4 regions of the Rhizobium sp. P1_C7 genome follow, and region 1 is predicted to be linked to each of the others. Evidence: predicted binding sites of a transcription regulator. Region 1 holds the regulator's gene; each other region holds the start of a gene.
What was found. The regulator LexA, encoded in region 1, represses DNA repair genes until DNA is damaged. The targets are predictions, from matches to a motif close to TGTTCNNNNTGTGTTCNG.
Positions count from the first base shown of each region.

Region 2: the regulator LexA is predicted to act here: its motif matches at 2,015-2,032, upstream of AC1D2R_RS01845 (DNA recombination protein RmuC).
Region 3: the regulator LexA is predicted to act here: its motif matches at 3,093-3,110, upstream of AC1D2R_RS26370 (DNA polymerase IV).
Region 4: the regulator LexA is predicted to act here: its motif matches at 2,891-2,908, upstream of AC1D2R_RS16610 (ribonuclease T2 family protein).

Region 1 covers NZ_JBFUAL010000002.1:31,698-39,020, forward strand. The annotation lists gene lpxB (lipid-A-disaccharide synthase) at 1-967, shown strand, start outside; gene gltA (citrate synthase) at 1,015-2,304, opposite strand; gene AC1D2R_RS03235 (hypothetical protein) at 2,639-2,923, opposite strand; gene AC1D2R_RS03240 (hypothetical protein) at 3,285-3,419, shown strand; gene lexA (transcriptional repressor LexA) at 3,636-4,358, opposite strand; gene AC1D2R_RS03250 (VOC family protein) at 4,559-5,443, shown strand; gene kdsA (3-deoxy-8-phosphooctulonate synthase) at 5,440-6,282, shown strand; gene eno (phosphopyruvate hydratase) at 6,424-7,323, shown strand, end outside.
Region 2 covers NZ_JBFUAL010000001.1:364,245-371,567, reverse strand. The annotation lists gene def (peptide deformylase) at 1-281, opposite strand, end outside; gene AC1D2R_RS01850 (methyl-accepting chemotaxis protein) at 380-1,879, opposite strand; gene AC1D2R_RS01845 (DNA recombination protein RmuC) at 2,065-3,288, shown strand; gene AC1D2R_RS01840 (ribokinase) at 3,339-4,238, shown strand; gene AC1D2R_RS01835 (methyl-accepting chemotaxis protein) at 4,460-6,799, shown strand; gene ptsN (PTS IIA-like nitrogen regulatory protein PtsN) at 6,875-7,323, opposite strand, start outside.
Region 3 covers NZ_JBFUAL010000022.1:85,479-92,801, reverse strand. The annotation lists gene AC1D2R_RS26390 (PleD family two-component system response regulator) at 133-1,500, opposite strand; gene AC1D2R_RS26385 (response regulator) at 1,519-1,890, opposite strand; gene AC1D2R_RS26380 (DUF3572 domain-containing protein) at 2,023-2,331, shown strand; gene AC1D2R_RS26375 (hypothetical protein) at 2,334-3,005, shown strand; gene AC1D2R_RS26370 (DNA polymerase IV) at 3,115-4,404, shown strand; gene AC1D2R_RS26365 (L,D-transpeptidase family protein) at 4,498-5,733, shown strand; gene dnaE (DNA polymerase III subunit alpha) at 5,737-7,323, opposite strand, start outside.
Region 4 covers NZ_JBFUAL010000009.1:234,483-241,805, reverse strand. The annotation lists gene caiB (succinate--glutarate CoA-transferase) at 1-845, opposite strand, end outside; gene AC1D2R_RS16620 (DMT family transporter) at 864-1,823, opposite strand; gene AC1D2R_RS16615 (lysophospholipase) at 1,837-2,766, opposite strand; gene AC1D2R_RS16610 (ribonuclease T2 family protein) at 2,932-3,666, shown strand; gene ettA (energy-dependent translational throttle protein EttA) at 3,945-5,594, shown strand; gene AC1D2R_RS16600 (ArsR/SmtB family transcription factor) at 5,768-6,793, shown strand; gene metF (methylenetetrahydrofolate reductase [NAD(P)H]) at 6,795-7,323, shown strand, end outside.

The DNA of each region.
Region 1 (7,323 bases):
GCCCAACCTTGTCCGTCGCATTCGCCAGACGGCCGCCGCGATCATTGCCGCGAGACCGGACGTCCTGGTGATCGTCGACAGCCCGGACTTCACCCACCGTGTCGCCAAGCGGGTGCGCGCAGCGTTGCCTGATCTGCCCGTGGTGAACTACGTATGCCCGAGCGTGTGGGCCTGGAAGGAATACCGGGCGCAGCGCATGCTACCTTATGTCGACCACGTGCTCGCCGTGCTTCCGTTTGAACCGGAAATCATGAGGACTCTCGGTGGACCGCCGACGACCTATGTCGGTCATCGTCTGACGGCCGAACCGGCGCTTCTGGAAGCGCGGCGCCGCAGGGCCGAGACAAAACCACGCAGCGCTATCGATCGAAAGACGATCATGCTGCTGCCGGGCTCTCGCACCTCCGAAATAACCAAGCTGCTGCCCTATTTCGGCGATGCCGTCAGCGAACTTGCAGGACGCAACTGCGAGACGCGCTTCGTCTTGCCCACGACGTCGCGCAGGGAGGCACTGGTTCGCCAAATGGTCAAGGATTGGGCGATAAAGCCTGATATCGTCACCGGAGCGGATGCGAAATGGCAGGCATTTGCCGAAGCCGATGCGGCCATGGCTGCCTCCGGCACGGTCATCCTTGAGCTGGGGCTGACTGGGGTTCCCTGCGTCTCTGCCTACAAGACTGACTGGATCATCAAGCTGCTGACAGGACGCATCAAGATCTGGACTGCAGCCATCCCCAACCTGATCGCCGACTACGCCGTTGTCCCCGAATACCTCAACGAGGTCGTGCGCGGCGCAAGTTTCACACGGTGGATGGAGAAGCTATCCTCCGATACCCTCCCGCGCAGGGCAATGATGGAAGGCTACGATCTCGTCTGGGAGCGGATGCGAACAGAAAAGCCGCCGGGCGACCACGCCGCCGAGATCGTTCTGGACGTACTTCGAAAGAAGAAACCCGGCCATTTCTGACCGGGTTTTTTGTTGGCTTATGATGCCGAGTGACGCCTTTCGGCCGACTAGCGCTTGGAAACCGGGACGTAGTCGCGCTGCGGCTCACCGATGTAGAGCTGGCGTGGGCGGCCGATGCGCTGCTGGGGATCCTCGATCATTTCGTTCCACTGGGCGATCCAGCCGACGGTGCGGGCAAGAGCGAAGAGGACTGTGAACATGGTCGTGGGGAAGCCTAGAGCCTTCAGGGTGATGCCGGAGTAGAAGTCGATGTTCGGATAGAGCTTCTTCTCGATGAAGTAGGAATCCGTAAGCGCAATGCGCTCCAGTTCCATCGCCACGTCGAGCAGCGGATCGTCCTTGATGCCGAGTTCGCCGAGAACTTCGTGTGTCGTTTTCTGCATGATCTTGGCGCGCGGATCGTAGTTTTTGTAGACGCGGTGACCGAAGCCCATCAGGCGGAACGGATCATTCTTGTCCTTGGCGCGGGCGATATATTCCGGAATACGATCGACCGAGCCGATTTCGGTCAACATGTTGAGTGCTGCTTCGTTAGCGCCGCCGTGAGCCGGACCCCAGAGGCAGGCAATGCCGGCCGCGATGCACGCGAATGGGTTAGCGCCCGAAGAGCCGGCGAGGCGTACGGTGGAGGTCGACGCGTTCTGCTCGTGGTCGGCGTGCAGGATGAAGATACGGTCCATGGCGCGGGCAAGCACCGGATTGACGACATACTCTTCGCATGGAACGGCAAAACACATGCGCAGGAAGTTCGATGCGTAGTCGAGATCGTTTTTCGGATAAACGAAGGGCTGGCCGACATGGTACTTGAAGGCCATTGCAGCGAGCGTCGGCATCTTGGCGATCATGCGCAGGCTGGCAACCATGCGCTGATGCGGATCTGTGATGTCGGTCGAGTCATGATAGAAGGCCGACAGGGCGCCGACACAGCCGCACATGACAGCCATCGGATGCGCATCGCGGCGGAAGCCGGTGAAGAAACGCGACATCTGCTCGTGCACCATTGTGTGGTGCGTAACGCGATAGTCGAAATCCTTTTTCTGTGCAGCGGTCGGCAGTTCGCCATAAAGCAGCAGGTAGCAAACCTCGAGAAAGTCGCCGTGCTCGGCCAGTTGCTCGATCGGATAACCGCGATGGAGCAGGACGCCCTCGTCGCCGTCAATGTACGTGATTTTCGATTCACAAGACGCGGTCGAGGTGAAACCAGGATCATACGTGAAGGAAGCCGTGTTTTTGTAGAGGGCGCCGATATCGATGACGTCAGGGCCAATCGTGCCGCTTTTTACGGCGAGGTCGACCGACTTGTCACCAAGTTTCAGTGTTGCGCTTCGATCCGTCATTATGATCCTCCAAACTGGCGGGTGGCACCATAAAGGCGCCATAGGGTTAAGCGTCGTCAGCGATAGCTATATGATCGCGCGGTTAATGCCAAGTTCTCTTGATGCCATTTTGTGCATTGCAGTATTAACTTTTAAGCAGCGCAGCGATGCCCTTCGCGCATAGCGGAAGCCAATGATTATCCTCGTCTTTTCCGCGTTCCGATTTCTCTTCGGAATTCAATCGATTATTGTTGCGTGAAGCGTCCGAAGCTTGCATTCTGGTTGCGGATGAGGGCGGCGTCCGCGTGCAGGTGTATGCCGGTGTTGCAAACGATTGAAGCGGGTCGACAGCGTCTCAGGCGGCGCACGCGATCTTTATGCGCGCTCTTCCCCATGAAGGCGCCTGTGTCGTAAGGGTACGGTCCCGCGGCAGACGCCAATCGGCATCTCGCTGGACGACAAGAACCGAACGTGCCGCAGATATATTGCCGCCGGCCGCCTCGAGCGGGTCGAGGAATTCGGCCAGGGACGTTACTTCCTGATCTCGCAGGTCCTTCTCGGAGCCGGCGCATTCGTGGTTCACGTTCGAGGCCGCTGTGCCGCGGCTTGGGGTGTGCATCGCAGCTCTGCTGCTGGTCATTCTGGCGGCACGATCCGGCGCATGATCCTCAGGCGACCGCTCTCGCAGGCTTTCTGGTGGCGGTTTATGCGAGTTGCTGAGCGCCTACGGGCTGAAGGCGAACCTGATTGCCGTGCACTCATTTCGTTCGTTGTGTTACCGATGGGGGATGCTCGCCTTGCTGCTGGCGCCGTCCCGGCTCGACGTGCGCTGCCGTGGAAGGTAGCCGGGGTCGGTCTGGACGTGGTCATTGCCATCGCCAAGATGGTGTTGGGATGGGGCGGTACGGTGGACATGGCGCGCCTCCCTGAATGGCGGTTTCCTGCTGACGCGATTTCGCGGTCTCGGCAACCACTAGCCGGCGTGCCGAAAAGGAAGACCGATGGAGAAGCCGCAGCAACAGCAGAAGGCCCGCAGCATGATGCGTCGCGTCGCCAACGCAGCCGAGGATGGTTTTGTCAGCCTGAACATGGCGTGTGGCGATCCACGACAGCGGCTATGTGGTCGCCACGCTTGAAAACGCCGCCTGCCTCGGCCCGCCTGCGACGGAGCCGATATCACAATCACACCGGTTCGTCTCCGCTCAGGATCGATGCTGCTGACGGGCGAAAGCCTGCGTGGTCGGGAGCCTTTGAAATACGCGTATTGACGACCAAGGGACGCCGATCGTCACCGCTGCATATGACCGGCTAGACTTGGCGCAGCGGTCGCTTCGCCGACAGAGCAATTCGGATCAATGATAACGCCGGATAAGGCCGACGAGCTTGCCCTGAACCTTGACGCGGTCCGGCCCGAATATGCGGGTCTCATAGGCGGGGTTCGCAGCTTCGAGCGCGATCGAGGCACCCTTCCGCCGAAAGCGCTTCAGTGTCGCCTCTTCGTCATCGACGAGCGCGACGACGATATCGCCTGGATTTGCGGTGCTGCCGTTGCGGATGATGACAGTGTCGCCGTCGAAGATACCGGCATCGATCATGGAGTCGCCCTTGACCTCCAGCGCGTAGTGTTCGCCGGAACCAAGCATGTCGGCTGGAACCACGATGTCATGGGTGTTGTTCTGGATTGCCGAAATCGGAACGCCGGCTGCGATGCGTCCCATGACAGGGACGGAAGCGGAATTGCCATTGTCGGAATTTGGAGCCGGCTTCGGTCCGGCGGGAGCAACAATCTGCGGCTTTCCGAGGCTGCCTTCGATGACGCTCGGCGAGAAGCCACGTCGCTGTTGAAGGCTCGGATTGTACGCTTCCGGGAGCTTGATCACTTCGAGTGCGCGGGCTCGATTGGGCAACCGGCGAATGAACCCCCGCTCTTCGAGCGCCGTGATCAGCCGGTGGATGCCCGATTTCGACGCCAGGTCGAGCGCATCCTTCATTTCGTCGAAGGAAGGGGGAACGCCGGACTCCTTCATTCGCTCGTGAATGAACAAAAGAAGTTCCTGTTGCTTGCGTGTGAGCATGGAAGTCAACCCCAGAGTCGTGAAACAAAGCCAGAACAGACACTATATGTTCCATATGTGTTCCGCAAGTGCCTAAATTTTCGTGAAACTTGGCCCGTATTTGTTGCGTTTTGCACTTCATTCGACCTATGCCGCTCACACCTCTTGCATTGTCACGAGAGCCAGCGCACACATTTGCGAATTTCGGAAGAGGATTTGCCATGAGTGAAGTCCATCCGCTCGACCATGTTGTCCTGCCTGTCGCCAATGTCGGTTTGGCGAGGGAACGCCTTGGCAAACTCGGCTTCACCGTGGCGGCCGATGCGCGGCACCCGTTTGGAACCGAAAACGCCTGCATTTTCTTCGCCGACAAAACATACCTCGAGCCGCTCGCCGTTGCGAGCGCGGAGGCCTATGAGGCGTCGATCAAGAGGGGTAACGTATTCACGGCGCGCGATCGCGCCTTTCGTTTCCGTTGCGGCGAGAACGGCCTCTCGGCGGTTGTTCTGGCGACGACGGATGCCGATCGCGACCACGCGCGTTTCCATGCCGACAGGATAAGCGGCGGCGACATGCTACAGTTTGAGCGTCCGATGAAGATGCCCGATGGTTACGAGACCACCGCGGCTTTCAGGCTCGCCTTTGCTGCGGACCTTCGTGCACCCGATTTTTTTATCTTCACCTGCCAGCGTATCAATGCGCTTCCCGCAGACCGCAAGACACTGGAAACGCATGCGAATGGGGTGATCGGGATCACCGAGATCGTGCTCGCCGCGCCGGACCCGAAGGCGTTCGGTCTGTTCCTGCGCTTTTCCTCTGCGGCGCCGTTGGTCCGGGACGAAGCGTTCGGTATCAGCCTTGCCACGCCAAATGTTCGGATCAGCATTCTTTCGCCGGATGGACTGAATGCCTATTTTGATCTTGCCGCGCCCGGCACCGATCGTGGCCTGCGCGGCGTCGCCATCGTGTTCAAGGTCGGCGATCTTGCCGTGACAGAAGCGCATTTGGCTGCTAACGGGATCACCTACACCCGCAAGAACAATCGAGTTCTGGTGAAGGCTGCGTCCGGGCAGGGCGCGCTCTTTGCCTTCGAGGAGAAACGATGAGCCAGACAAACTCCGAAGTCGCAATCGGCGAGGGTGCCGGCGCGGTTGTGTTTTCAAATAGCGGCAAGCTGTCGCTGATTGCCGGCCCCTGCCAGATGGAGAGCCGCGATCACGCGTTCATGATCGCCGGCGTCCTCAAGGAGCTGTGTGACAAGCTTGGCATCGGGCTCGTCTACAAATCCTCCTTCGACAAGGCGAACCGCACTTCGCTTTCGGCACAACGCGGCATCGGCCTGGAGACGGCGCTTGAAGTCTTCGCCGATCTCAAGAAGGAATACGGCTTTCCCGTTCTGACCGACATCCACACGGAAGAGCAGTGCACCGAAGTGTCGACCGTTGTCGATATTCTACAGATACCAGCTTTCCTCAGTCGCCAGACGGATCTTTTGGTCGCTGCCGCCAGGACCGGCCGCGCGATCAACGTCAAGAAAGGCCAGTTTCTGGCGCCATGGGATATGAAGAACGTACTCAACAAGCTGAATTCGACGGGCAATCCGAACATTCTGCTGTGCGAACGCGGCGCCTCCTTCGGCTACAACACGCTGGTCTCCGACATGCGTTCGCTGCCGATCATGGCGGCCATGGGCGCACCGGTGATTTTCGATGCGACCCATTCGGTCCAGCAGCCCGGCGGGCAGGGCGGCTCAAGCGGCGGCCAGCGAGAGTTCGTCGAAACGCTGGCTCGCGCGGCCGTTGCCGTCGGCGTTGCCGGCGTGTTCGTCGAGACGCATGAAGATCCTGACAACGCCCCTTCGGACGGTCCGAATATGGTGTTTCTCAAGGACATGCCGCGACTTCTTGAAAAGCTCCTGGCCTTCGACGCGATCGCCAAGAACTGACGTTCAAAAGACTGACATGATCATATAATAGGCCTCGCACGACGATCGTCATTGAGGACGCGCAAACCGCCATTGTATTTTGCGCATCTTCGGCTAATACGAATTTCAAACGATTTATCCACCCTTGAGCAGGAAGAGCCGATGACCGCAATTACCGATATTATCGCCCGCGAAATTCTCGACAGCCGTGGCAACCCCACCGTCGAAGTCGATGTCTATCTTGAAGATGGCAGCATGGGCCGTGCGGCTGTTCCGTCGGGCGCTTCGACAGGCGCGCACGAAGCCGTCGAAGTTCGCGATGGCGGCAAGCGCTACCTAGGCAAGGGGGTCGAAAAGGCAGTCGAGGCAGTCAACACAGAAATCTTCGACGCAATCGGCGGCATCGATGCCGAAAACCAGATCCAGATCGACAATCTGATGATCGAGCTGGACGGAACTGCGAACAAGTCGCGCCTCGGCGCAAACGCAATCCTCGGCGTTTCGCTCGCCGTCGCAAAGGCTGCGGCCGAAGCCTCCGGCCTGCCGCTCTACCGCTACGTCGGCGGCGCCAGCGCCCACCTGCTGCCGGTTCCGATGATGAACATCATCAACGGCGGCGCGCATGCCGACAACCCGATCGATTTCCAGGAATTCATGATCCTCCCGGTTGGCGCCGATTCGATCCGCGAAGCGGTCCGCATGGGTTCGGAAGTCTTCCATGTCCTCAAGAAGGAACTGTCGGCGCAGGGCCACAACACCAATGTCGGCGACGAAGGCGGTTTCGCGCCTGGCCTGAAGAGCGCGCCTGAGGCCCTCGACTTCATCATGAAGTCGATCGAGAAAGCCGGCTACACGCCGGGCGACGACATCGCACTCGGCCTCGACTGCGCCTCGACCGAATTCTTCAAAAACGGCAGGTACGTACTCGAAGGCGAAGGCCGCACGCTGGAGCCGGGCGCCATGGCCGAATACCTGGCCGAACTTGCAGCGAAATACCCGATCATCTCGATCGAAGACGGCATGGCTGAAGACGACTGGGACGGCTGGAAGGCGCTGACCGAT
Region 2 (7,323 bases), on a different contig from region 1:
CAGCCTTCTTCGTAGACCGATCGTTCGTCCGAGGACTTTACGATTTCCGGGTTGATGACGACGAGCGGCTGTTTCTCTTCGCCTTCGCGCGAGACGTCGATGACAAGCATGCGGCGCGGAACGCCGATCTGTACGGCAGCAAGGCCGATGCCCGGTGCATCGTACATGGTGTCGAGCATGTCGTCTGCGAGACGCTGGAGATCGCTGTCCACGCGTTCGATCGACTTGGAAACCTGACGGAGCAGCGGGTCGGGGAGAATGATGAGTGGCTTGATGGTCATGAGGTTCCCCATAACCCATCTTTTTGCCCGATGGAATTATCCGCAAGCCGGAGGCGGCTCTTTTTTGCGTCGCCTCCCGAATTTTGACGGATTTGGGCTCAGGCGGCGCGGCGCGACGCTGCGGGAACGGAGCGCTCGTGGCCGCCGGTGCGGAACCGCTGCAGCAGATCGACTAAGCTTTCGACTTCGCTTCTGAGGCGTCTGGTCTCGGAAGACGTGCGTTCGACCATGCCCGAGTTCTGCTGCGTAATGGTGTCCATGTTGCGAATTGCAACGCTGACCTCGTTGACGCCGGTTGCCTGATCGCGGGCGGCGGCGGCGATATCGGCAACGAAACGGTTGATGATGTCGATGCGGGTGATCATGTCGCTCAGCGCCTCGCCGGTGCTGCTGACGATGCCGACACCCTCGTTGACCTGAACCGAGCTTTCCGAGATCAACTTCTTGATCTCCTTTGCCGCATCCGCCGTGCGCTGCGCAAGCTGGCGGACTTCCTGCGCGACAACTGCGAAGCCCTTGCCTGCGTCGCCTGCACGGGCCGCCTCGACGCCGGCGTTCAAGGCCAACAGGTTGGTCTGGAACGCGATCTCATCGATGACGCCGATGATCTTGGCGATCTCCGTCGAGGACTTTTCGATTCCCGCCATTGCCGAGACCGCGCTGTTGACGAGCTCGCCGGAGTTCTTTGCCTTCTGCTGCGTGTCGCGCACGGCATCGGAGGCTTTTTCGGCGTTTGCGGCCGTCTGACCAACGCTGACGGAGAGCTGCTGCAGGGCGGCCGAGCTTTCTTCTACGCCAGCTGCCTGCTGCGCGGTGCGCAGCGCCAGATCGTCCGAGCCCTTTGCGATCACGTCGGTGCCCTGCAGGATTTCGCCCGTGGTTGCCCGGACGGACGCGAAGGACGTGCGCAACGCGGCGACGGCGCGATTGTAGTCCTCTGCCATGTCCTTGAACCTTCCGGGCATTTCCGCCGGTAGGGTGGCTTCGAGATCGCCATTCGACAGCGCTTCCAGGCCCCGGCGAAGATGATCGAGCGCGATTGTCTGGTCGGACTCTGCCTTTGCGCGTTCCTGCTCCAGCTTCAGGCGCTTTTCTTCGAGCGCTTCGAGATATACCGAAATGGAATAATCCATGTCGAGCATGGCGGCCTTGACGACGGCCGCGAGCTTCTCGGCAAGCGCCTTGCCTTGCTGGCGCGCAAACATGGAAGGCCATTGCTTGTCCATCAGCCCCTTGATGAGATCGCTCATCAGCAGCGCGTAGCCGCCGATGTACCAGCGCGGCTCAAGGCCGATGCGGGCGTGCGTTTTGCCCACGGCCATGACGCCCTTGACATAGGCCTCATCGAAATTCCCACCCGCTAGATTGGCCCAGTGATCCTCCTGGCGCTTCTTGGCATGGTTCATGTGCGACTTGTCGGCGAAGAAGCTCGAAACGGCAGGCGTTTTTGCCAGCTTGCCGTAAAACCTGTCCAACGCACCGCTGAGCAGAACCGAGATCGTGGGACGCATTTCACGCAACGCCGCCCGCGCCCCGTCGTCCAGCTCGATGAAATCGAGGCGTTGCTTGAGCGCATTGTCGGATTGCTGACTGGTCATCACGTCTCTGCTTTGTAATTGATGCTGAAAGAGAAATTTAAGCGGAGCTTTTGCCGAATATAGTTTAAAAGAGGTTAAATCGCGACCCGATTTGTCGGCTAGAGCTTCGTGACTGCAAGCACAAGAAGCGCGGCTTGTTCACGTTTTGATCTAGCCAACAGAATCGAGTTTGCTATGGTGGCAGGATGAACGCTACCCCCGACTCGCTTTCCGCCATCCTTTCCCAGATCAGTCCCTCCATGCTGGCGCTTGCCGGGGGTGGGATCGCCGCGCTGATCGTCTTGATGATCGTCCTTCTCGTCCGCAGCAGCCAGCTGCGCCAGGAGCAGGCCGAGGAGGCAGGTGAGCGCGCCGCCGAAGCCGATGCCCGCATGGCCGAGCTTTTGAAGATCCAGGCGGAGATGCACGGGCGCATCGCTGCGATGACCGAGGTGTTCGGCTCCCGTCAGGCGGAATTCAACCAGGCGATCAACCAGCGCCTGGACGGAATGTCGCAGCGCGTCAGCAGCACCATCACGGAGCAGACCAGATCGACGCACGAGAACCTGCAGCGCCTGCAGGAGCGGCTGGCGGTGATCGACGCCGCGCAGAACAACATCCAGACGCTTGCAAAAGACGTCGTCGGGCTGCAGGCAATCCTCTCCAACAAGCAGACGCGCGGCGCCTTCGGGCAGTCGCGCATGGAGACCATCGTCGCCGATGGGCTGCCGATGGGCGCCTTTGCCTTCCAGCAGACGCTTTCCAACGGATTCCGCCCGGACTGCACCATCCGCATGCCGAACGGCGCGCCGCCGCTTGTCATAGACGCGAAGTTTCCGCTTGAAGCGTGGAATGCCATCCGCGGGGCCGGGGGGCCGGATCTTGCCAAGGTTGCGTCGCAGCAGTTCCGCCGCGATATGGAAACGCACATCCGGGATATTTCGGAAAAGTACCTGATCCAGGGCGAGACGCAGGAGACTGCGTTCCTGTTCGTCCCGTCTGAATCCATCTTCGCCGAGATCCACGAGAATTTCGAGGCGGTCGTGCAGAAGGCCCATCGCTCCCGCATCGTGATCGTTTCGCCGTCACTACTGATGCTGTCGATCCAGGTCATCCAGGCTGTGCTGAAGGACCAGCGGATGCGGGCGCAGGCGCATGTGATCCAGGGCGAGGTTGCCAATCTCATGGACGACCTCGGCCGGCTGGACGAACGCGTCCGCAAGCTGCAGGGCCATTTCGCCATGGCCCAGAAGGACGTCGACATGATCGTCACCTCGGCCGACAAGCTGAGCAAGCGAGGCGGGAGGATCGAGGCTCTCGAATTCGAGGGCGGCGAGACCGGCAGATCGGGCCACGACAGCGATCCGCCGCCTAAATCCGTCGACAGCCGCACGGGACTTCTGAAGCTGAGGGTGGTTGACGACGAGTAAGCCGTTCGGGCAGTGTCCCACTAAAGAAAAGCACCGGACGGGACACCCTCATGATCACAGTTTTCGGCTCCATCAACATGGATCTCATCGCCACAACAGAACGGCTGCCAAAACCTGGCGAAACGGTTGCGGGCAACAGCTTTTCGACGGCTGCTGGCGGCAAGGGCGCCAACCAGGCGCTCGCTGCCCGGCGTGCAGGCCGCACGGTGCACATGGCGGGCGCCGTCGGCAAGGACGGGTTCGCCGAACCGGCGCTCGCGCTTCTGAAGGACGCGGGCACGCGGCTCGAAGCCGTCAAGCAGGTTGACGAGCCAACGGGAACCGCCCTGATCCTGGTCGGCGGCGACGGCGAAAACATGATTGCCGTCGTGCCGGGTGCAAACGGCACCGTGACCGCGGCGGACGCCGAACTTGCGGTCGGCGCCATGAGCAAGGGCGACATCCTCATGCTCCAGCTTGAAATTCCGGTTCCGGCCGTCGAGCGGGCGTTGGCTGCGGCACGAGCCCGCGGCGTTGTCTCCGTTCTCAATCTTGCGCCGCTGATCGAAGACGCGGCGCGGCTCGGGCGTCTTGTCGATGTCGTCATTGCCAATGAGACGGAATTCGAGCGTCTGGCGGGCCAGGAGAGCATGGGGCCCGACGATCGCGAGGCTGCGCTGAAGCGCCTCAACGGCGAAACGGGGCAGACGCTGATCGTCACGCTCGGTGCAGATGGCGTCATCGCGATCCGTGATGGCGTTATTTCTCGCGCCAAGGGGCTGAAGATCGAACCGGTGGATACCGTCGGGGCTGGCGATACCTTCTGCGGTTATTTCGCCGCCGGCCTCGATGAAGGTATCGATTTCGAGGCCGCGCTGCGCCGTGCCGCGGTCGCCGGGTCGCTTGCATGCCTGACGCAGGGCGCCCAGCCATCCATCCCGCTTAACACCGCCGTCGCAAACAAACTATAAGTCGTTTCTGCCGGCGACATTTCGGGACGCTTCGTCGCCGCGGCTCACCTACTTGATGGTATTTCACTCAAATTTAAGAGATTTCTGGCGATCTTTCGCTTGAGCGCCAGACTCTCTCTCAGAGGGATGGCTTTCGTCACGGCGGCTCCATGAAGGGGCGATGCCTTTGTCTCTGTGCCGATGAATGCATTGTCCGGCACATCCTTGCTCCCGAGGAATCCATGTCCATCCTTCGCATGAAGTCGCTAGCGGCCAAGCTTATCCTGATTACGGGCGTGGCCATCGCGCTCGTTCTCTTCGTTTCAAACTTCTTCCTCATCGACGAGACCCGCGACCGCGTCCAGACGCTGACGATGGACCAGGCCAATCTCGAGGCGAAATCGATCGCCAACGAAGTCGCCTCGTCGGTTGGCGAACTGGCGGGCGCCGCCCGTTCGATGGCCGGCTCGATCGGCCGTGGCCAGGAAGGCAAATACCTCGACCGAAAGGCCGTGCTGGACATGCTGAAGGCCAACGTCGAGCGCAACGCCTTTGCATTCGGCAGCTGGTTCGCAGAAGAGCCGAACGCCTTCGACGGCCAGTCGCCCAGCATGGCCGGCAAAGCCGATTTCGGCGCTGCCAAGGACGGCACCTTCAATCCATACTGGACCAAGCGCAAGGACGGGGGCTTTGCCTTCTCGACCTTCGATTCCGATTACAAGGCCGATTGGTACGCCCTTGCTGCGGCAAGCAAGAAGGGCGCACTGTCGCCGCCCTATGCAGAGACGACCACCGGCGAAAACACGGCCATGACTTCGATTGCCTATCCGGTCATGTCCGGCGGCAAGATGATCGGCGTCAGCGGCGTGGATATTTCGCTCAAGTCTCTCGCGGACAAACTTTCGACGCTCCATCCCTTCGGAACCGGCCGCGTTACGCTGCTCTCGCAGACCGGCAAGTGGATCGTTCCGCCGAGGGCCGATCTGTCCATGAAGGCGTATGACGGCGAAGGCACGCATGAAGTCCAGGGCGCGCTTGCCTCCTTGAAGCCGTCCGTCATCCCCAACCTGACCTACGACGGCTACGAGGCGTTCGATCGAGTCGTCTATCCGTTCGCCCTGCCTGATATCAACACGACTTGGGTCGTGCTGGTCGATGTCCCGCACAGCGCCATCAATGCGCCGGTAAAGGACCAGACCTTCATGATGGTCGTCGCCGGCATTCTGGTTCTGGCAGCTGTCATGCTTGCCCTCTTCTTCGCTGTCCGCTCCTTCGTCCAGCGGCCTTTGAGCGGCCTGGTGGCCAGCGTCAAGGCGCTCAGCGACGGCCGCTACGAACAACCGGTCACCGGCCAGGACCGCGCCGACGAGATCGGTTCCGTCGCCAAGGCCCTGGAAGGCTTTCGCTTCGCACTTGCCGATACCCAGCGTCTGGAGGCCGAAGCGAACAGCCAGCGCGACGCCGCCGAGAGCGAACGCGGCCGTTCGGAAACCGAACGTCAGCAGGCGGTCAGCCTGCAGCGTCAAATCGTTTCCATCGTCGGCGCGGGCCTTTCGGAACTGTCGCAAGGCAACCTTGGTCACCGCATCACCGACGATTTCCCGGGCGAATACGACAAGCTGAAGCAGGACTTCAATGCTGCCCTCGCAAGCCTTGAGGAAACCATCAACACAATGAACCACAGCGTCGTGAACATCGGCTCCGGTACCAGCGAAATCAGCGGCAGCGCTTCCGATCTCGCCAAGCGCACCGAACAGCAGGCTGCGAGCCTGGAGGAAACGGCAGCGGCGCTCAACGAACTCACCGCGCAGGTCAATTCCAGCGCCGAGAACGCCCGCACGGCGGCCGACAACGTCAACCATGCCTGCGAGAACGCCGAGAAGTCCGGCGAAGTCGTGCGCAAGGCGATCTCCTCCATGCATGGCATCGAGCAGTCCTCGACGGAAGTCTCCCGCATCATCGGCGTCATCGACGAGATTGCCTTCCAGACGAACCTTCTGGCGCTCAATGCAGGCGTCGAGGCTGCACGCGCCGGTGAAGCCGGCAAGGGCTTCGCCGTCGTTGCCCAGGAAGTCCGTGAACTCGCACAGCGATCTGCAAATGCCGCCAAGGAGATCAAGACCCTCATCAACACCTCGGCCGTTCAGGTCAAGGAAGGCGTCGATCTCGTCGGTCGCGCCGGCGACACGCTGCATAAGATCTCCGAGCAGGTGATGGGCATCAACAGCCTGATCCGCGAGATTTCCGCATCCGCTAGCGAGCAGGCGATCGGTCTCAAGGAAATCAACCAGGCCATGAACCAGATGGACCAGGTGACCCAGCAGAACGCCGCGATGGTCGAAGAAACGACCGCCGCCAGCGTGACGCTGAACGACGAGGCCCAGACGCTGAAGCAGCTCGTCATGCGCTTCCGGGTCGCCGGTTCCAGCAACGCGTCGGCGCTGCGTTCGACCTTGCAGCAGATGCGCGCCCCGGCCGCTGCGACAAGCTACCGCCAGGCAGCAACGCCAGCACCCCGTCGCGCCATCGCACAGTCCCATGGTTCTGCAGCGCTTGCGCAGGGCAACTGGGAAGAATTCTGAGCCCGAACAACATTTTGAAAACAAGAAGAGGCGCCTGAGCAATCAGGCGCCTCTTCCGTATTCATGTCGGGATGATCAGGCCGCGTTGGACGTTTGCTCTTCGTTCAGAAACGCATAGATCGCCGAAGCGGAATCCGTTGCTCGCAGCTTAGCCACGAGATCGTGGTCGCGCAGCACGCGGGCAATCCGCGACAGTGCCTTCAAATGATCGGCACCGGCGCCCTCCGGAGCCAGGAGCAGAAACACCAGATCGACAGGCTGGTCGTCCAATGCTTCGAAATCCACCGGCTGGTCGAGACGCGCGAAGATTCCGACGATGGAATGGATGCTTGCGAGCTTGCCATGCGGGATGGCGATGCCATTGCCGACACCGGTAGAACCGAGGCGCTCGCGCTGCAGAACAATGTCGAAAATTTCCCGCTCGGATAGCCCGGTCACCTTCGACGCCTTGGCCGACAATTCCTGCAAGAGCTGTTTCTTGGAATTTACCCTGAGACCGGGAATGATCGCATTTTGCTGCAGCA
Region 3 (7,323 bases), on a different contig from region 1:
TTGCATCAGCCATCACCTCGAGAGCTACTTGGCTGTATTCCAAACGTTCGCATTGCAGGTTGGAGCAGAATATCCGTCATGTTTCTGTGGACGACGGAGGAGACGCGGCGGTTCTCCTGCAAAAAACGAGCATCAGGCAGCAGCGACCACGCGATTGCGTCCTGCATTCTTCGCTTCATAAAGCGCGAGATCGGCCCGCTTCATCAGATGTCCGGGCGTGACGATGGACGGCGTGCGCGACGAAATGCCGAAAGACGCGGTGACGTTGAGCTCCTGCCCGGACGACTTCACCAGGAAGGGTGCGGTTTCGATCACTGCTCGCAACCGCTCGGCGACTGTTGCAGCGACGTCGGGCGTGGTGTCGGGCATGACGACGACGAATTCTTCGCCACCAAACCGGCAGGCAAGATCGGCGCCCCGCACGGTGGAGCGCACGCGGTTTGCAAACTCCCTCAGGATGTCATCACCGGCATCGTGGCCGTACGTATCATTGATCTGCTTGAAGCGGTCTATATCGGCAATGAGCACAGAGAGCGGACGCCCGCGTGCCATCGAGCGGCTGAAGAGCGTGTTGATATGATTGTCGAGATAGCGGCGGTTGCTGAGACCCGTCAGCGGATCGGTCACAGCCAGTTCGATCGTCTGCTGTACGCTGGCGCGCAGGCGATCGTTGTAGTGCTTGCGCCGCATCTGCGTGAGGCTGCGCGCCACGAGCTCATTGGGGTCGACCGGCCTTACGATATAATCGTTCACGCCAAGATCGAGCGCCCGCACGACCATCTCGTCGTGGCCCTGTTCGGTGATAATAAGGATAGGCAGAAAGCGAGTACGCTCCAGCGACCGAAGTTGCGAGCACAAGCGCAAGGGGTCGTAGTCTTCAAGATTGGCATTGACGATCACCAGATCGAAGGTATTCTCGGAGGCCTCAAAGATCGCCGCCTGCGCATCAGAGATCGCGAAGACGTCAGCGATCGGCTTCAGCGCCTTTATCAGGCGTTCCTGTGAATTGGCGCGGCCGTCGACCAGCATCACCTGACCGCTCTCCTCGCCCCGTGCATCGACACGCAACAACTCATCGATCCCCATCGTCTGCGCGGTCTGCGCGCGTATCCGCAGCTCGTCGCTCAGCGTCTTGAGACGCAGCAGGCTCTTGACGCGGGCTATCAATTGAAGATCGTTGACCGGTTTCGTCAGGAAGTCGTCTGCGCCGGCCTTCAGACCGCGCACGCGGTCGGCGGGCTGGTCAAGCGCCGTCACCATCACGACGGGAATATGCGAGGTTTTGGGGCTGGACTTCAGCCGCTCGCAAACTTCGAATCCATCCATGCCCGGCATCATGACGTCGAGCAGAATGAGATCGACCTGATTTCTGTCGCAAATCGCCAGAGCTTGATAACCATCCGCGGCCGTCATCACGTCGAAATATTCGGCAATGAGCCGAGCTTCGAGCAGCTTCACGTTCGCCGGGATATCATCAACGACCAGGATTCGCGCGGTCATAGGCTTCTTTCCGATCTATCAGGCATCGCCCAAGTACGTCTTGATCGTCTCAATAAATTTGGGAACGGATATCGGCTTTGACACATAGGCTTCACAGCCGCCTTGCCGGATCCGTTCCTCATCACCCTTCATCGCAAAAGCCGTCACCGCGATCACCGGGATGACGTGCAGCTCATCGTCTTCCTTCAACCATTTTGTGACCTCGAGGCCAGAGACTTCAGGCAACTGAATGTCCATGAGGATCAGATCCGGGCGATGTTTGCGTGCGAGATCCAACGCCTCCATGCCGTTGCGCGTCTGGATCGTCGTGTAGCCGGACGCCTCGATGAGGTCGCGAAAGAGCTTCATGTTGAGCTCGTTATCCTCTACAATCATCACCTGTTTGGGCATGACATGCTGTCCTACGTCCGTTCTGGAAACCGTTCAGCCGCACAAGAAAGACATGCGACCGCACGGACCCATGAAACCGATAGCCACATGCTATCCGTATTTGGTTGAAAAATAGGTAATTTCCCGCAAGAAATGCAGAGCAACTTCAAGAACTCCAAGCAACTCGCCGCCGATCCGCAACAGACCGCCATCGCGGTTCTCGCATGGCTTGCCAATGAGCCGGATTTGTTCGGACGTTTCCTCGCCTTGACAGGGGTAGAACCCTCGCAAGTGCGCAACGCAATCAACGATCCGGGCTTCTTGTCCGGGATGATGGACTTTCTGATGAACCACGAGCCGACAGCCCTGGCGTTTTGCGAGGCAACGGGTATAGCGCCAGAAGCGCTCAACGCCGCGTGGCTGCACTTTTCGCCGCCAGGGCTTGGATCAGGGGAGTATTGAATTTGGACATTGTCACCGATCCCCACCAGGTGCGCCTCGGCGACCGACCACTGGTGGTGTGCGACATCGACGAGGTCGTTCTGGAGTTTCTGTCGCCCTTCACGGAATTTCTGCGGTCGCACAACTACGACCTCCTTCCCCGATCCTTTCGGCTTCACGGCAATATCGTTTCGCTGCTCGACGGCAGTGAAATGGACAAGGAGCAAGTCTATGTTTTCGAAGATGCGTTCTTCGCGAACCAGCATCTTTGGCAGAGGCCAGCGGAGAAAGCGGTGGAAACGCTGCATGCGCTTTCCGACGACGCCGACGTTGTCTTTCTGACTGCGATGCCGCCCCGGCACCACGGCGTCCGCCGGAAACTTCTCGACCAGTTCGACCTCGCCTTCGACATGATCGCGTCCGAAGAGCCCAAGGGACCGATCGTCGCCAAGCTGCACGATCGCAGAAACGTGCCTGTCGCGTTTGTCGACGATATCCAACGCAATCTCCTTTCCGTGGCTGATCACGTGCCGGAATGCCTGCTCGTTACGATGATGGCCAATGCGGACTTCAAACCCTTCGCGCCACCGCCGATCGGAGCGATTTTGGCTGCGGCCGGTTGGGAGCATACCGGCAAGATTCTGCGCCAACACTTTGCGACTGCCACATCGAACGACATCAGCTCGGTCGCTTAGACGGCGGCCTCCGCGCCTCCGCGGATAGGCACCGCAAAATCACAAGCACGCCCTTGAGACTCAAAAGCTTAGAGGGTAATGTCGCGACGTTCAACCTTTGTTCTCGCTTATGACACCTGCGCTCGCCAAGACACCCGGCTTCTGTCGCGACTGCCTTGCCGAGCAGAAGGCGAAAACGCGTCGTTGCGCGGCGTGCGGCAGCCCTCGTCTGGCTTGGCACCAGGAGCTCTACGAGCTAACGCTGGCGCATATCGATTGTGACGCCTTCTATGCCGCAGTCGAGAAGCGCGACAATCCCGATCTTGCAGACAAGCCGGTGATCATCGGCGGGGGGAAGCGCGGTGTGGTCTCTACCGCCTGCTACATCGCCCGTATCCATGGCGTCCACTCGGCCATGCCTATGTTCAAGGCATTGGAGGCCTGCCCACAGGCGATCGTCATTCGGCCGGACATGGAGAAGTACGTGAAGGTCGGGCGCGAGGTTCGCACCATGATGCAGGAGCTGACGCCGCTTGTGCAGCCGCTTTCAATCGATGAAGCTTTCCTGGAGCTCGGCGGTACCGAGCGACTGCACCATGATCCCCCGGCCAGAACGCTCGCGAAATTCGCGCGTCGTGTGGAGCAGGAGATCGGGATCACCGTTTCTGTCGGGCTCTCCTACTGCAAATTCCTTGCGAAAGTCGCCTCCGACCTGCAGAAGCCGCGAGGCTTTTCCGTAATCGGCCGTGAGGAAGCCGTCTCCTTTCTCGCGCCACGGCCCGTCACGGCGATCTGGGGCGTCGGCAAGGCATTCGCGGCAACGCTTGCGGCCGACGGTATCCGCACCATCGGCCAATTGCAGGCGATGGAGGAAACTGACCTGATGCGCCGTTATGGCAGCATGGGGCAGCGGCTCGCCCGGCTTTCACGCGGGATGGATGACCGAGAGGTTCACCTAAACGATCCGGCAAAGAGCGTGTCTGCCGAAACGACATTCTTCGACGATATCTCCCGCCACGCGGATCTCGTGCCGATCCTGCGAAGCCTTTCCGAAAAAGTCTCCTGGCGGCTGAAGAAAAGCGGTATCGCCGGCCACACCGTGGTCCTGAAGATGAAGACGGCCGACTTCAAGTCGCGAACGCGAAACAGGAAACTGGAGGACCCGACCCAGCTTGCTGACAGGATCTTCCGCACCGGTATCGATCTTCTGGAAAAGGAAACAGACGGCACCAAGTTTCGTCTGATCGGCATCGGCGTCACCGATCTCTGCGATCCGGCGCGGGCCGATCCGCCCGATCTCGTCGATGCGGACCAGGGGCGCCGTGCCGCTGTCGAGGCGGCAATGGACAAGCTGCGCGACAAGTTCGGCAAGGGTACGGTCGAGACCGGTTACACGTTCGGCGGCAAGCGCGATCACTAATATGTGAGACAGCCTCGCCATCGGCTATTTCAAGTTTTCCTTAAGCTTCCCCGATTACGCTTGCCTGCAGGTATTGCGTATTGGTTGGTTACAATGTTCTCGCGTCTTGTATTCGGCCTCGGCTTGCTGTCGGCCACCGCACTCGTACACCCCGTGCTCGCCGCGGATGCACGCACGCTGCAGATCTTCGTATCGAAGGACAAGCAGTCGCTTGCCGTCTATGACGGCTCAGAGGTGATCGCCACGTCGAAGGTTTCGACCGGAAAGCCGGGCCATGGGACACCCAGCGGTATCTTTTCGGTGATCGAGAAGCAGAAGTATCATGAATCCAACCTTTATTCGGCGGCGCCGATGCCGTTCATGCAGCGGCTGACCTGGTCAGGCATTGCCCTCCACGAGTCGAATTCCGTTCCACACTATCCAGCCTCGCACGGATGCGTGCGGATCCCCGGCGCATTCGCAAAACAGCTCTACAGGATGACCGACATGGGTGTTCCTGTCATCATAACCGATGCGGAGGTGACACCAAGATCGATCGAGCATCCGGTGCTTTTTCATCCTGACGCGCCTGCGCCTGCGCCGCTGCTTTCTGACGCCGCGCTTCGGCCGGCCATCCGACAGTTGCCGGTCCAGGTGGCGATGAACGAAGTCGCGATGCCCACAAACAAGGTGCAGTCGGTCGTGGCGCCCGTCAACGCCGAGCCGATCCGGATCCTGATCACGCGCCGCACCCAGCACGACGCGATCATCGATCTGCAGGCCTATCTCAACGAACTCGGCTTTTCCGCCGGCGATCCCGACGGGTTTCTCGGGCCGGCTTCGGTTCAGGCGATCAGCGACTTCAAGGTCCAACATCCTCTTGATTCCGGCGCCGACAAGTCACTAATGAGTGATGCGCTATTGCGCGCCGTCTACGCTGCGGCAGGCAAGGGTGAGCCACCAAACGGCGTGATCATGGTCCGTCAGGGATTCAAGCCTGTCTTCAAGGCCCCTGTCACGATCGCCAATCCGAGCCTGGCACTCGGTACGCATTTCCTGACAGCACATAATGTCGACCTCGAAAACGGTACAGCGGACTGGCTGGGCGTCACGCTTGCCAACACGCTTTCCAGTCAGACGATGAAGCGATATGGCATTAGCAAACTTGAAAGCTCGATCATCAGCGGCACGCCGATCTCAAATGCCTTGAGCCGGATCGACATGCCCGACGAGACACGGCGGAAGATAGACGCCATGCTGACGCCTGGATCGACGATGACGATCTCCGACACCGGCCTCGGACACGAGACCGGCGAAGGCACCGACTTCATCACGGTCACCCAGCGCTGAGCGTCACACGAGCTCCACGTCGATGACGCCGGGTGCGGCGCGAAGGGCGGCGGCGATTTCCGGCGTGATGCGGTACTTCTGCGGTAGTTCGACCTCGACCTCGCGCTTGCCTTCTTCCTTGATGACGATAAAGGAAACGAGCCCATCGCCCTTGGCATTGAGGTGAGCTGCGACGGCGCGCAAAGGTCCTGAATCGCGTACATAGACACGCAGTGCCTTCTGCATCTGCAGCGACTTCTCCTCCAGAGACTGGATCGTCTGAATTCTGAGACCGATGCCTTCCGGGCGCTCCTCGCCCGTTGCGGTAATCACAAAGGATTTCCCGGATTCGAGCATGTCGCGATATTGATTGAGCATTTCGGAGAAGAGCACGGCTTCGAACTGGCCCGATGAATCGGAGAAAACGATGATCCCCATCTTGTTGCCGGTGCGGGTCTTGCGCTCCTGCTTGGAAATCACGGTTCCGGCGAGACGCGCGTTCGTTGCCCCCTGTTTCACCGCCGCCGAGAAGTCCGAGAAAGTTTGCACACGCATCTTCTGAAGGACGCTGTTGTATGAATCGAGCGGGTGGGCGGTGAGGTAGAAGCCTAGAACCTGGAATTCCTTGAGCAGCCTCTCGGAGGCGAGCCACGGCGAAAACGGCGGCAGCGAGATCTTTTCGGGGCCGGACGACAGAGCGCTGCCGAAGATATCCGACTGACCGCTCAGCTTGTTTTCCTGAGCACGCTGCGCATAGCCAAGGACACGGTCGAGACCGGCCGCAAGTTGCGCCCGATCGAGACCGAAGCAATCGAAGCCGCCGGCATAAATGAGGCTTTCCAGCACGCGACGGTTCACCTGACGGGGGTCGATGCGCAGGCAGAAATCCTCAAGGCTGGCAAACGGCGTATCGCCGCGAACCGAGACAATATGCTCGACCGCCGACTCGCCGACGCCCTTTAGCGCCGCCAGGGCGTAGTAGATGCGATCTTCGCCGGTTTGGAAATGGCGGAACGACGTCTGCACCGATGGGGCAATGACCTCGATGCCGAGGCGCTTGGAATCCTGTCGGAAATCGTTGACCTTTTCGGTGTTCGACATATCGAGCGTCATGGAGGCGGCGAGGAACTCCACGGGATAATGCGCCTTCATGTAGGCCGTCTGATAGGAAACGATGGCGTAGGCGGCGGCGTGCGACTTGTTGAAACCGTAGTTTGCGAACTTCGCCAGCAGTTCGAAGATGTTGTCAGCCTGCGGCTTCGAAACGCCATTCCTGATGGCGCCGTCAACGAAGCGCTCGCGCTGCTGATCCATCTCCGCTTTGATCTTCTTACCCATGGCGCGGCGCAGAAGGTCGGCTTCGCCGAGCGAATAGCCGGACAGGACCTGGGCGATCTGCATCACCTGTTCCTGATAAACGATGACGCCCTGTGTTTCCTTGAGCAGATAGTCGATGGTCGGATGAATCGACTCGATCTCCTCCTCGCCGTGCTTGCGCGCGTTGTAGGTCGGAATATTCTCCATCGGCCCCGGACGATAGAGCGCGACCAGGGCAATGATATCCTCGATGCAGTCGGGCTTCATGCCGATCAGCGCCTTGCGCATGCCGGC
Region 4 (7,323 bases), on a different contig from region 1:
TCGAAAGGGGCGGCTGCGAGCCCGAGGATGGAGCAGAGCCGGCCGAACTGGCCGTCATTGCCGATCGCAAGGATGAGATAGCCGTCGGCAGTGGGAACGACTTCGTAGGGAGAGATATTCGGATGGGCGTTTCCGAGCCTTGTCGGCGCGCGTCCGGATATCAGGTAGTTCATGTTCTGGTTTGCCAGCACGGCGGATTGCACATCGAGCAACGCCATATCCACCAGCTGCCCTTCACCGGTCTTCAATGCATGGATGAGCGCGGCCTCTATCGCCGCAACCGCGTAGATGCCGGTGAAGATGTCGGCGATGGCAACCCCTGCCTTCATCGGCTGCCCTTCCGGCTCGCCGGTGATCGACATGAAGCCGGACATGCCCTGGACAATGTAGTCATAGCCGGCGAGGCCGGCATAGGGGCCTGTCTGGCCAAAGCCGGTGATCGAGCAATAGACGAGCTTCGGATTGAGCGTCTTCAGGCTCTCGTAGTCGAGGCCATATTTCACCAGCCCGCCGAGCTTGAAGTTCTCGATGACGACATCGGCGGTCGCTACCAGGCGGCGCACCAGTGCCTGGCCTTCCTCGCTCCTCAGGTCTGACGTGATGGATCGCTTGCCGCGGTTGGCCGCGTGATAGTAGGCGGCGGAGAGGTTCTCGCCATCCGCGCTCTCGACGAAGGGAGGTCCCCACTGGCGGGTATCGTCGCCGCCGTCGGGGTTTTCAACCTTGATCACGTCAGCGCCGAGATCGGCCAGCATCTGGCCCGCCCACGGGCCGGCGAGCACGCGGGCGAGTTCAATGACGCGAATGCCGTGAAGCGGCGGCTTCCTAAGCTTTGTATCCGTCATGTTCCTCCCGCGATCAGATCAGGGCGCCCGTGCCGACTGAGATGTATCGGATACTGGTTTCGATGCAAAGCGGCGCTCGCGCCAGATAATATAAAAGCCGGACCCCATAATAATGAGGATGCCGATCCACTTGACCACATCGGGAAAGTCTCCGAACACCAGCCAGGCGAAGATGGTGGCCGAGACGATCTCGAAATACTGCAGCGGTGCCAGCGTCGAGGCAGGTGCCGATCGGTAGGCATAGACACCGAGGATGCCGGCAATCGCTGCGGTGATGCCGACGCCGATCAGATAGAGATAGGCGCGGCCATCCGGCAGGACAGGATCGAATATCTCGGAGCCGGTGCCATGGCCGAAATACAGAAGGACGATGCAGATGAGGAGACCCCACAGGCCCATGTGAAACTGCATGACCCAAGGGTCCTCGCGCTGCGCGAGCGCGCGGTTCATCATCGCGGATATTGCTATGCAGACCGCGCTGACGACCGGCAGAAGCGCAACGTAACCCACTTCCTCAAAACTTGGTTGAATGATGAGGATCGCACCGAAGAAGCCCACGCCGCAGGCTGTGTAGCGTCGCCAGCCGATCGCCTCCTTGAGGAAGATGCTGCTGAGGATGGTGAGGATGATCGGTTCGACGAAGAAGATAGCAATGGCATCCGCGACCGCCATGTACTTCAGCGTGGTGACGAACGAGATCATCGAGATGGTGATGATGGCGCCGCGGATCGCGTGAAAGAAGCTCTGCTTCCACGTCGTGTCGGCCAGGTTCTTCCGCCACAGCACGATAGGCAGCATGCAAAGCGCCTGCACGGCAAATCGAGCGGCGGTAATCTCCGCCGACGGGATGGTGGCGATGGCGAGCTTCGAGAAAATGTCGATGATCGGAGAAACGAGAACCGACATGGACATCAGCATCAGCCCCATCATGACCTCCGAGGAGGTCGATGCGGGGAGGGTGGAATTGCTGGTGCTCATTGCCGGTCCTTCTTCAGGACTTCGCGAGCGCTTCGTCACACCAATCGGCGAATGCCGAAATGGCGGCGTCGGCGCCGATTTCATTCAGAGTCTCGTGGCGCATGTCCTGATATATCTGCGTGGTGATACGGGAGAAACCGGCGGCTTTCAAATGGTTTGAAAGCCAGACGACCGCTTTTCCTCCGTCCGTTGCCGGATCCTTGCCGCCGCCGACCAGATGGATCGGCGTCCGCGCCGGCAGCCTCGCCAGATACTGTCTTTGCGGGGCGCGGAAGGTCAGTTCGAACAGGTCGAGCCACAGGGACACGGACGCGTCGAACCCGCATAGCGGGTCGGTGATGTATTTGTCCACTTTGGCGGGATCACGAGACAACCAGTCGAAGTCCGTGCGCCTGCCCTTGATCGACTTTGCCCACGTGCCGAAGGTGAGTTTTGGCAGTATGCCGCTTGGCACGTCGGAGCCTTTCAACGCGCGCTCTAAAAGAAGGATCGCTTGCGCGGCGCGGCCGGCAATGCCGGGGTTGAAGTTGGAGTTCCACAGGGCGATCGCATCGAATTTGTCGGGATAGGTGACAGCCGCATTGAGCGCGATCAGACCTCCCATCGAATGACCGAAGAGCACGATCGGCAGCCCCGCCTGCTGTCCCGCGATGTGATCACGAAACGCTGCGACGTCATCGACGACGCGACGGGCGCCTTCGCGGCGGGCAAAGCGGCCGATCGGCGCCTCCGGCGCCGTTGTCTCGCCGTGGCCGCGATGGTCGTGGACGTAGACGTGATAGCCACGGCCGGCCATGGCCTGCGCGAAGCCCGCATAGCGCTTCGAATGCTCGGCCAGCCCGTGGCAGACGACAATGATCCCGTTTGCATGCCCGCTCGCCGGCTGATGATGAAAGGCAAGCGACGCCCCGCGCGTCACGAGGCGCTGTGTTTGTGCGAACATCGTTTCCTCCGTCGCGCGAGAAGATCAGAACAGCCGCCGAATGCAACAGGCCCTTATGCTTGTTCCGGGGGAATTTCAGCGCTCCGTTTTTGCGGCTTGCGAAAACACGCCTGGCGTGTTTAGTTGTTCATGCATTGTTCTTTGGCGAGCAGAGCTGGAGTGAGGATGAGAAATCTGTTCCTGCGTTTGACCGTGGGTATCATCGTCGCTGCCACCGCCGGTTCTGCCGCTGCCGAGGCAGGCGGCGGGCGGACGCGTTTTATCCTCGCGGCGAGCTGGCAGCCGGCATTTTGCCAAACCAATCATCGCAAGGCGGAGTGCGCAAGCCAGACGAAGGACCGGTTCGACGCGACCAATTTCTCGCTGCACGGTCTCTGGCCGATGCGGGAGAACTACTGTGGGGTGTCTGAAGACCTGCGCGCGGCTGACAAGGGCGGAAGCTGGCACGAATTGCCTGCCTTGACGCTCTCCGATGCCTCGAAGGCCGCACTCGACAAGGCGATGCCAGGAACGCAATCGGGCCTTGAGCGGCACGAATGGCTGAAACACGGTACCTGCGCGAGGATGAGCGCCGATGATTATTTCTCCACGGCGGTTCGGCTGGTGGGCGAATTGAACGGTTCTGCGGTTCGCGATTTGTTTGCGTCAAGGATCGGCAAGACGTTGACCTCGCAGGAGATCAAGACGGCCTTCGACAAGAGCTTTGGCCCGGGGGCGGGAGACCGCGTCAAGATGAGCTGCCGTCGCGCCGGTCAAAACCGCGTCATCAGCGAATTGACGATCGGGCTGTCACAGGACGCGACAACCGAGGTCGGCGCCAACCTGGGTGACCTCATACAGGGCGCCGGTCGGACATCGTTCGGCTGCAATGAAGGGATCGTTGACGCGGCGGGGTTCTAATGCCGGGGGCATGCCTTCTCCTTTAGCCGGTCAAGAGCAAGCGCCGTTCCGTGCGCGGCGACGACTGGCCGGGTCCCGAGAGGGGGCAATCGGTAGGCAAACCGACGTCCGGCTTTTCCGGTCGACCATGCAAAGCTGAAATAGCCGCCGCCTTTGGGCTGGAATTCCATTGAAGGTTTCAGAAAAGCGTCTTGTTTTTGGCGCTGCGCGTTGCTCCCGGGCGCCAATTCGCCTACATAGCGGCAAACCTAAAATCCCCCCCGCGGAGCACTTCATCAATGGCACGTCAGTTCATCTATCACATGTCGGGGCTCAGCAAGTCCTACGGCGCCAAGAAAATCCTAGAAAACGTCAACCTGTCCTTCTACCCGGATGCCAAGATCGGTATCCTCGGGCCGAACGGTGCCGGTAAGTCGACCGTGCTGCGCATCATTGCCGGCCAGGACAAGGAATTCACCGGCGAAGCCTGGCTCGCCGAAGGCGCGACGGTCGGCTACCTGGAACAGGAGCCGCATCTCGATTCGACGAAGACGGCGTTCGAAAACGTCATGGTCGGCGTTGCTGACAAGACGGCAGTGCTCGAGCGTTACAACGAGCTGATGATGAACTATTCCGACGAGACCGCGGAAGAGGGCGCCAGGCTTCAGGACATCATCGACAGCCAGAATCTCTGGGACCTCGAGCAACAGGTCGAGATGGCCATGGAAGCGCTGCGTTGCCCGCCGCGCGATTCCGACGTCACGACGCTGTCGGGTGGTGAGCGCCGTCGTATCGCGCTCTGCCGCCTGCTCTTGTCGCAGCCGGATCTGCTGCTCCTCGACGAACCGACCAACCATCTGGACGCCGAGACCATCGCGTGGCTTGAAAAGCATCTGCGTGCCTATCCCGGCGCCGTGATGATGATCACCCACGATCGCTACTTCCTCGACAACGTGACCGGCTGGATTCTCGAGCTCGACCGCGGCCGCGGCATTCCATACGAAGGCAACTACTCCGCATATCTGCAGGCGAAGGCCAAGCGCATGCTGCAGGAAAACCGCGAAGAGGCGGGCCGCCAGAAGGCAATCTCGCGCGAACAGGAATGGATCGCGTCCAGCCCGAAAGCCCGTCAGGCCAAGTCGAAGGCGCGTATCAAGTCCTACGAGCAGCTGGTGGATGCCGCTGAGAAGCAGCGTCCCGGCGACGCGCAGATCATCATCCCGGTCAGCGAGCGTCTCGGCCAGGTGGTCATCGAGATGGAAGGCATCTCCAAGGGCTTTGAGGGCCGCACACTGATCAACGACCTGTCGATCAAGCTGCCGCCGGGCGGTATCGTCGGCATCATCGGGCCGAACGGCGCCGGCAAGACGACGCTGTTCAAGATGATCACCGGCCAGGAAGCGCCGGACAGCGGTTCGGTGCGCATCGGCGACACGGTGCATCTCGGTTATGTCGACCAGAGCCGCGATGCGCTCAACGGCAGCAAGACGGTCTGGGAGGAAATCTCCGGTGGCGCCGAAGTCATCAAGCTCGGCAAGTTCGATATGAACTCTCGTGCCTATTGTGGCGCCTTCAACTTCAAGGGCGGCGATCAGCAGCAGAAAGTCGGAAATCTCTCCGGTGGTCAGCGCAACCGCGTTCACCTGGCGAAGATGCTGAAGGCGGGCGGCAACGTGCTGCTGCTCGACGAACCGACGAACGACCTTGATACGGAAACGCTCGGTGCGCTGGAGACGGCGCTCGAGAACTTTGCAGGCTGCGCGATCATCATCAGCCACGATCGCATGTTCCTCGACCGTCTGGCGACGCACATCCTCGCCTTCGAAGGCGATGGCCATGTGGAATGGTTCGAGGGCAACTTCGAAGACTACGAGCAGGACAAGGTGCGCCGCCTCGGTGCGGACGCCCTAAACCCCGGCAGCCAGGCCTACAAGCGCCTGACACGCTGATTTTCAGCGTTTCGCAAGCAACTGGAAAAGCCGCTGGGTGACCCGGCGGCTTTTTTTAGTGACGGCGCCTATGTCGCTAATCGCGCAGTGAATTTCGTGATTGGAGCGAATTGCTGCTTGCAAGCTCAGACCAATTCACATAAAGATATCTTTATATGTTGATTGGATCGGATATGAGTGAGCCCGTCAGGCTTGGTTTGGATGCGTTGGTGGACGTGCTGCGGGCAGCTGGCGAGCCGACCCGCCTGCGTTTGCTCGCTTTGCTTGCCGCGGGCGACCTGACGGTCACCGATCTTACAGAAATTCTCGGGCAATCCCAGCCTCGCATTTCCCGCCATCTCAAGCTGCTCGGGGAGGCCGACCTGATCGATCGTTACCAGGAGGGGGCATGGGCCTACTTCCGGCTACGGCAGGACGGGAAGGCGGTGGCCTTTGTCAGAAGTCTTTTGAGGCACGCTTCCGATAGCGATCCGGTCATCCTGCGTGACGGCGCGCGTCTCTCTGCCGTCAAGCGCCAGCGCGCCGAGCGGGCACAGGACTATTTCAGCCGCAATGCGGCCGAGTGGGACGAGCTTCGCCGCCTGCATGCGGCAGACGAGGAAGTCGATGCGGCCGTCATCCGGATTCTCGGCAGCCAGCCGATCGATTCGCTTCTGGATCTTGGCACGGGAACTGGCCGTATCTTGGAGCTGCTCTCCGGCCTCTATCGTCGCGCAATCGGCGTTGATGCCAGCCGCGACATGCTGAGTGTCGCACGGGCAAATCTGGACAAGTCGGCCATCACCAAGGCCTCGGTCCGCCACGCCGACATCCTGAACCTGCCTTTCGAGGCACAGGATTTCGATCTGGTGACAATCCACCAGGTTCTGCATTTCTTCGATCAGCCGGAGATCGCGATCGGCGAGGCGGCGCGCATGCTGCGCCCGGGCGGGCGGCTGGTCATCATCGATCTCGCGCCACACGCGCTGGAATATCTTCGTGACGAGCATGCGCACGTGCGCCTCGGCTTTTCGCACCAGTCGATGTCCGATTGGGTGCGCAAGGCCGGGCTCGATGTCGAGCAGGTCGTCGATCTTCATCCGGGTCATCAGGGCGGGCAGGGACTTACGGTCACCATCTGGCTCGCGCGGGACCCAAGGCGTCTGATGGCCTCTGTCGAGACCGAAAGCGCCGTACCTACATTTGCCGGGAGAGAGTGACATGGCTTCAAACAGCGACGCGCGCCGCAGGATCGGTGTTTCCTTCGAATTCTTTCCGCCGAAGTCGGAAGAGATGGAAGGCCAGCTGTGGAACACCGTCAGCGAACTGCAGGACTGGGATCCGGACTTCGTATCCGTAACCTATGGCGCCGGCGGCACCACGAAGGCGCCGACGCTGGCGACCGTGTCGCGGTTCCTTGCCGGAACGCCGCTTGCCACCGCGTCGCATCTCACCTGCGTCGGGGCGACGAAGGAAGAGACGCACAGCGTCATCGACACCTTCCGAAATGTTGGCGTCAAGCATTTCGTAGCGCTGCGAGGCGATGCCCCAGGTGGCGTCGGCGCGCCTTATCAGCCGCATCCCGGCGGCTATGCCAACGCCGCTGAGCTCGTCGCGGGGTTGCGCGAGATGGGCGACTTCGAGATCTCGGTCTCGGCCTATCCCGAGAAGCATCCCGAAAGTCTCGATACCGCTGCCGACATCGAGATGCTGAAGCGCAAGGCGGACAACGGCGCCGATCGCGCGCTGA